DNA from 2 places in the Aerococcus sp. NPDC058936 genome. Region 2 is predicted to be linked to the other one. Evidence: predicted binding sites of a transcription regulator. Region 2 holds the regulator's gene; the other holds the start of a gene.
The links. The regulator Rex, encoded in region 2, represses fermentation and respiration genes when NADH is low (regulators of the CRP and FNR family bind a similar motif). The targets are predictions, from matches to a motif close to TTGTGAANTANTTCACAA.
Positions count from the first base shown of each region.

Region 1: the regulator Rex is predicted to act here: its motif matches at 1,560-1,577, upstream of adhE (bifunctional acetaldehyde-CoA/alcohol dehydrogenase).

Region 1 is NZ_JBHYKZ010000001.1:35,917-39,353, reverse strand. It holds gene adhE (bifunctional acetaldehyde-CoA/alcohol dehydrogenase) at 1-1,526, opposite strand, end outside; gene pflA (pyruvate formate-lyase-activating protein) at 1,847-2,617, opposite strand; gene pflB (formate C-acetyltransferase) at 2,659-3,437, opposite strand, start outside.
Region 2 is NZ_JBHYKZ010000002.1:140,244-143,680, reverse strand. It holds gene ACFW0C_RS02060 (ABC-F family ATP-binding cassette domain-containing protein) at 1-1,700, opposite strand, end outside; gene ACFW0C_RS02055 (redox-sensing transcriptional repressor Rex) at 1,896-2,519, shown strand; gene ACFW0C_RS02050 (hypothetical protein) at 2,966-3,166, opposite strand.

The DNA.
Region 1 (3,437 bases), on a different contig from region 2:
ATTCTTTGCGTAAAGCCGAGTTTCATCATAGATTCATCCGTAACAATCATGACGCGTTCAACATCAGCCATTGTTTTTAAATATTTGATTGAGTCACGTTCGAAATAAATTTTTGAAGGTACTTTAAACCATTGCATGTTATTGCGTCGTCTCCCTACTGTTTTAATGTTAAGTAAATTCAATGCTCCGACGTTTCCACCAACTGAGTTGCGTCCGTATGATCCACAACCTAGAGTTAATGAAGGGATGAAGGCATTGTATACATCTCCGATTCCCCCGAATGTTGAAGGAGAGTTCCAAATAACTCGAATGGCTTTAACTTGACGGCCGAATTCATTCGCTAATTCTTGATTATGTGTATGAATCGCAGCTGAGTGACCTAATCCAAAGAACTCAACCATTTGTGCAGCTTTTTGAATTCCATCTTCAGTTGTTTCTGACTTCAATAAGGCTAAGACTGGAGATAGTTTTTCGCGTGTTAATGGTTCGTTTGGTCCAACTTCTGACACCTCTGCTACTAGAATATTTGTTTCTTCCGGAACGGTGAAACCTGCTTGTTCTGCAATCCATGTCGCTGGTTTCCCAACAATTTCACTATTTAATTTTGCGCCAGCACAGTTTTCACTGAATGCTTTAGAACCGAAACAAAATTCCTCTAATAGTGCTTTCTCTTTTGAATTTACGATATAAGCATGATAGCTTACTAATTCATCTTTAAATTCTTTATAGATTTCTTTATCAACAATTGCGGCTTGTTCAGAAGCACATACCATTCCGTTATCGAATGATTTACTTAATACGATGTCATAAGCTGCTTGCTTAACGTTTGCTGTCTTTTCAACGTAAGCTGGCACATTTCCTGCCCCAACTCCTAACGCTGGCTTACCACATGAGTAAGCTGATTTAACCATGGCATTTCCACCAGTGGCTAAGATTGTCGCAACCCCATCGTGATTCATTAATGCATTCGTTGCATCTAACGATGGTTCTGTAATCCACTGTACACAGTTTTCTGGTGCACCTGCTTCAATCGCTGCATCTCGAACGATTTGAGCAGCGTGAGCCGATGACTCAAGTGCTGCCGGGTGAAATGAAAAAATGATTGGGTTACGAGTTTTTAATGCGATGAGCGCTTTGAAAATAGTTGTCGACGTCGGATTCGTTGTCGGAGTGATGGCGCAAATAACTCCAACAGGTTCAGCAATTTCTGTGATCCCCGTCACTTCATCATCACTGATAACACCAACTGTCTTCATATCTCGCATGTAATTTACAACGTGCTCACAAGCAAATAAGTTCTTTGTCGCCTTGTCTTCAAATACACCACGGCCAGTTTCTTCAACCGCATGTCTTGCTAAAGTACCATGTTGATCTAAAGCTGCAACTGAAGCTTTCGCTACAATGTGATCAATTTGCTCTTGATTAAAATAATCGAATTCCTCTAAAGCAACCAAACCTTTTTCTACTAAACCATTAATCATGTAATTAACATTTCCGATAACATCTTTTTCAATTAATTCCGTCATTGTTATGCTCCCCTTTTCTTTATCTTTGATTACATGTTACTCTTTTCACAAACGAAAGTAAAGAAGTTTTTTGTTAAAAATGTTAATATAATAGATTTTTATCAGGTGTTGTAACAGTTATCTATGCTGTTTCATTCAATGGTAAATCAATTTATGTGATTAAATGAACATACTTAAGATTCTGTTATATAACAATATTGATATTGTTTTATTGATATTGATACTGATATTTCCATTCTTTAACTGCTAATATTTGCTAGAAATACATAAAAAAGCGCAACACTGTTTTAAAGTGTTACGCTTTAATTATGTCGCTTTATTTAATCATCTAAATATCCTTTGTAGCGTTCTGTTCTCAACAATCTTTTAGCATTCTCGACCCGTTCTGCAGTCGGTGGTTCGACTCCTTCCAAACGGTATTTAATTCCAAGTGCCTCATATTTGTAGACACCTAGTTTATGATATGGAAGCACCTCGAACTTGCGAACATTTGATAAAGTTTCAACATAATCGCCTAATCGAATCAGATACTCATCGTAATCCGTACGCGTTGGAACAAGTACGTGACGAATCCAAACAGGTATATTCAACTCTGAAAGTAATTCAGCCATCTGCATGATATTCTCATTGCGCACGCCTGTTAATTTTACATGACCTTTTGGATCAATATGCTTAATATCAAATAAGAACAGATCAGTATACTTCATCAGTTCTTCAAATTGTGAGCGGAATGGTTCCTCTAAAGTAAAGGGCGCGCCACACGTATCAATCGTTGTGTGGACACCATGTGCTTTACAAATTTTGAAATATTCAATCAGAAATTCGATTTGAAGTAAAGGTTCTCCCCCACTTACAGTTACTCCGCCGCTATTACCCCAAAAAGATCGGTATTGTATGGCTTCATCGAATAATTCTTGCGGAGTATAAGGTGTTCCCCCACGCCTATTCCAAGTATCCGGATTATGACAAAACTGACAGCGTAGACGACATCCTTGCATAAAAGAGATGAATCGTATCCCTGGTCCGTCAACTGATCCGAAACTTTCAGTCGAGTGGACGTTCCCAATAATTGGTGTTTTAACTTCTGACAAGATATATCCCCCTTTCAACAAGATATCTAAAACTTAAGTGATTACATTGAACTGTGCATTGTACGGTTAATAACATCCATTTGTTGCTCTCTAGTTAATTTGATGAAGTTTACAGCATAACCAGATACACGGATAGTTAATTGTGGATATTCTTCTGGGTGATCCATCGCATCTAATAACGTTTCACGGTTAAACACGTTAACGTTTAAGTGGTGTCCACCTTCTTTAATATATCCGTCTAACATATTCACTAAGTTATCTTTTTGAATTTCTTCATCTTTACCTAATGCTTTTGGAATGATTGAGAATGTATTTGAAATTCCATCTAAAGCATATTCGTAAGGCATCTTAGCAACTGAAAGTAAACTTGCTAACGCCCCATGAGTATCACGTCCGTGCATCGGGTTCGCTCCAGGAGCAAATGGCTCTCCTTCACGACGACCGTCTGGCGTGTTACCAGTTTTCTTACCGTAAACAACGTTTGATGTAATAGTTAAGATTGATGTTGTATGGATAGCATCACGGTATGTTGGATGTTTCTTAACTTTAGTCATGAATGCTTTAAGTAAATCAACACCGATCTCATCGGCACGTTTATCGTTATTACCGTATTGTGGGAATTCACCTTCGATTTCATAATCGACAACTAGACCATTTTCATCACGGATTGTTTTAACTTTTGCATATTTGATTGCTGATAAAGCATCAATTGCAACTGAGAATCCAGCAATACCTGTAGCCATCGTACGTTTTACATTTGTATCATGTAAAGCCATTTCAATACTTTCATAGCTGTATTTATCGTGCATGTAGTGGATAA
Region 2 (3,437 bases):
GTATCAGAAGCAGGTTCAATTACTGCTTTTTCAACTTTTTCTTGGTTACTTTCAGCTTCTAATAGGGCTAAACGTTCCTCTTCAGAGGCTTTTTTGGCTACGTAATAATCGTAGTCGCCTAGATAAAGGGTCGAACCTTCAGGGTTGATTTCTAAAACGGAAGTAGCAATTCGATTGATAAAGTACCGGTCATGGCTGACAAATAACAATGTGCCGTCGTACTCGATCAAGGCATTTTCCAAGACTTCTTTAGAATCGATGTCCAAATGGTTGGTCGGCTCATCAAGAATCAAGAAATTGTCATGTTTAAGTGCTAGTTTAGCCAATTCAAGACGGGCTTTTTCCCCACCAGAAAGGGTGGCAACGGACTTGGTCACGTCGTTTCCAGTAAATAGGAAAGATCCAAGAATGGTCCGAATATCCCGCTCCATCATCGTCGGATGTTCATCCCACAATTCGTGCAGGACATCCTTTTTCGAATTTAGATTCCCTAATTCCTGGTCATAGTAACCCATTTGTAGATGAGCGCCATAGTCGATGGTACCGCGTAGGGCAGGGATTTGTTTAATGATTGTTTTTAATAAAGTTGATTTTCCCACACCATTTGGCCCAACGATGGCAATGGCTTCTTGTTTCCGCAATTGGAAAGAAATGGGTTCAGCTAAAACATTGTCTGGACTATAACCAACCGCTAACTTATTGGCTTGTAAGACATCGTTCCCTGAAGGTTCAGCTACTGAAAACTGGATACGAGCTGATTTCTCATCGTTCAATGGCTTTTCAATCTTGGTCATTTTCTCTAACTGCCTACGACGGGATTGGGCCATCTTCGTGGTAGACGCGCGAACGATATTACGGGCTACATAGTCCTCTAATTTGGCAATCTCTTCTTGCTGTTTCTCGTAGGCCTTCATTTGCAGGGTGACACGCTGTACCCGTTCCTTCAAGTAGAAAGAGTAGTTCCCCTTGTAATAATGAATACCTTGGTGGGCCATTTCATAAGTTTCATTGGTCACAGCATCCAAGAAATACCGGTCATGGGACACGATTAATAAGGCGCCAGGGTATTTTGGTAGATAGTTCTCTAACCAAGTTAATGTCTCAATATCCAAGTGGTTAGTCGGCTCGTCGAGAATCAATAAGTCTTTCTTTTCTAGTAGGATTTTCGCTAAAGCCAGACGAGTTCGTTGGCCACCAGAAAGCGTCGAAATCTTACGGTCGTAGTCCTCATCAAAGAATTTGAAACCATGTAAGACCATCCGAATTTCTGATTCGTAACCATAAGCGTTAAAACGAATCAAGTCCTCTTGAAGTTTGTCATATCGGTTTAAGGCAGCTTCATAGGCTTCAGCATCTTGCATGAGCTCTTCGTCCGCCAAGGCTAGGGCCGCTGTTTCTGATTCTTCCAATAATTTAATAACGGGTTCAAAAACAGAAACCATTTCTTCATAAATAGTCCGGTCACCAGAAACCGCAGTGTGTTGGTCCATATAAGCAATAGTTGTCCCTTTAGTCAAGGACACTTGGCCATCATCAGGTGCTTCAATGTTGGCTAACATTTTTAATAATGTCGACTTACCGGCACCGTTGCGGCCAACTAGCGCAATTCGGCTGTTGTGTTGGATAGTCATTTGTACGTTTTCAAAAATTACTTCAACGCCATAGCGTCGAGATAGATTTGAACCTTGTAATATGATCATAATAGGCATGATCCTTTCATTTATAGTCTTAATCATTTTACCACAAAAAGATTTGAGCATTCGCTGGAAACTTTTTATAAAATATTGCATTTTTTAACATAGTTTAAAATTTAGTGAGTACGCACTCTTGTGTTAATTTCACAAACTTGGTATACTGTCTAAGAAATCATTTCAGAATAAGAAAGAGGACTGAACATGCGTAAAATACCCAAAGCAACAGCCAAAAGATTACCACTATACCATCGCTACCTGCGCGTATTCAAAAACATGGGGAAAACACGCGTTTCTTCAACAGAATTAAGTGAAGCAGTAAAAGTTGAAAGTGCAACGATTAGACGTGACTTTTCATACTTTGGGGCTTTAGGTAAACGTGGTTACGGCTACGATATCGATGCCTTATTAGAATTCTTTGGTAAGACTTTAAGCCAAGACCGTTTAACAACAGTAGCCCTTGTAGGGGTTGGTAACCTTGGTAATGCCTTATTAAACTACAACTTCAAGAAATCAAACAATATCCGTATTGGTGCAGCTTTCGATATCAACCAAGATATCATTGGAACAGTCCACAATGGGGTACCTGTTTATGACATGAAGGATTTAACAAAGCAATTGAAATTAATGGATATTGAAGTGGTCATTCTCTCGGTACCTGAAGCAGTTGCCCAAAATATGATTCCTGCATTAGAAGAAGCAGAAATTAAAGGTATCTTGAACTTTACGCCAGTGAGGTTAGATGTACCGGATAGCATCAGAGTGCAGGATGTAGACTTCACCAATGAATTACAAACATTGATCTACTTCATCTCAACAAATTCGTAATTACTTGTTAGTATATTATGCAATCATGTAAGCCTTTGACTTACTAAAATCATTTTCAACATAGGTCTCTGGTAGGCTTTCACTTTGCCTATTACGCCATCTAAGTCATGCTAGCTAAGCGCAAGTCTTGGGCATAGGTTGCAGGTATCGATTGTTAAAAACTTTATTTATGCCACACTTTGAGTTGGAAAGATTTATAGCAACGTAACCTGAGTGGCATTCTTGTTTGGCAATTTAGTTCTTGCTAATTAATGAATCAGTTGGATAAAATAGTCGCAAGATTCAAAAACTATATAAATAAACAAGCGAATAGGCCGAGATGTTTTTCTCTCGGCCTATTCTGTATGTTTTAAATCGCCTGAAAGTTTGTTAAGTTTCACATATGTGATCTAAAATGACGTTAAATACTTTGCAATTTTTATTAAAAATTGTTATTTTTCAGGTTGTTATTTAGATTTTAACTGCCGTACTATACCGATTGTTTTGAGTAAATCCATCATTTCATAGGCTGCAATACCGATGGCTAGGTATACTGCCCAATCCCAACCGGTATCTTCTACGCTACGAATGGCAAAGCTGAGCGCTAGAAAGATAAATAAGACTTTGAATAGTAATAGGAATATTACTGGTCCTTTTAATTTCAACAACTACATTCCTCTCTTCAAGATTAGTCTGACTTTGGTCAAAGTTAACCTTAGATTTCACTTACTAAAATTACCTTAATTTCCGCTTAAAATCAAGGTTTTCGACTTATAAAGGAAAATAGGTCAAAAAAAGTCAATCTTTCTCTTGCAATTCATATTTGAATGTTTTAATATAGGAAATGTAGAGGTTAGCAGTCGACTGAAGAGAGTGCTAATCTCTAAAAAACCAAGTAATTTAGCTTGGATTTGACAGATATTTTATATAAATGGAGGG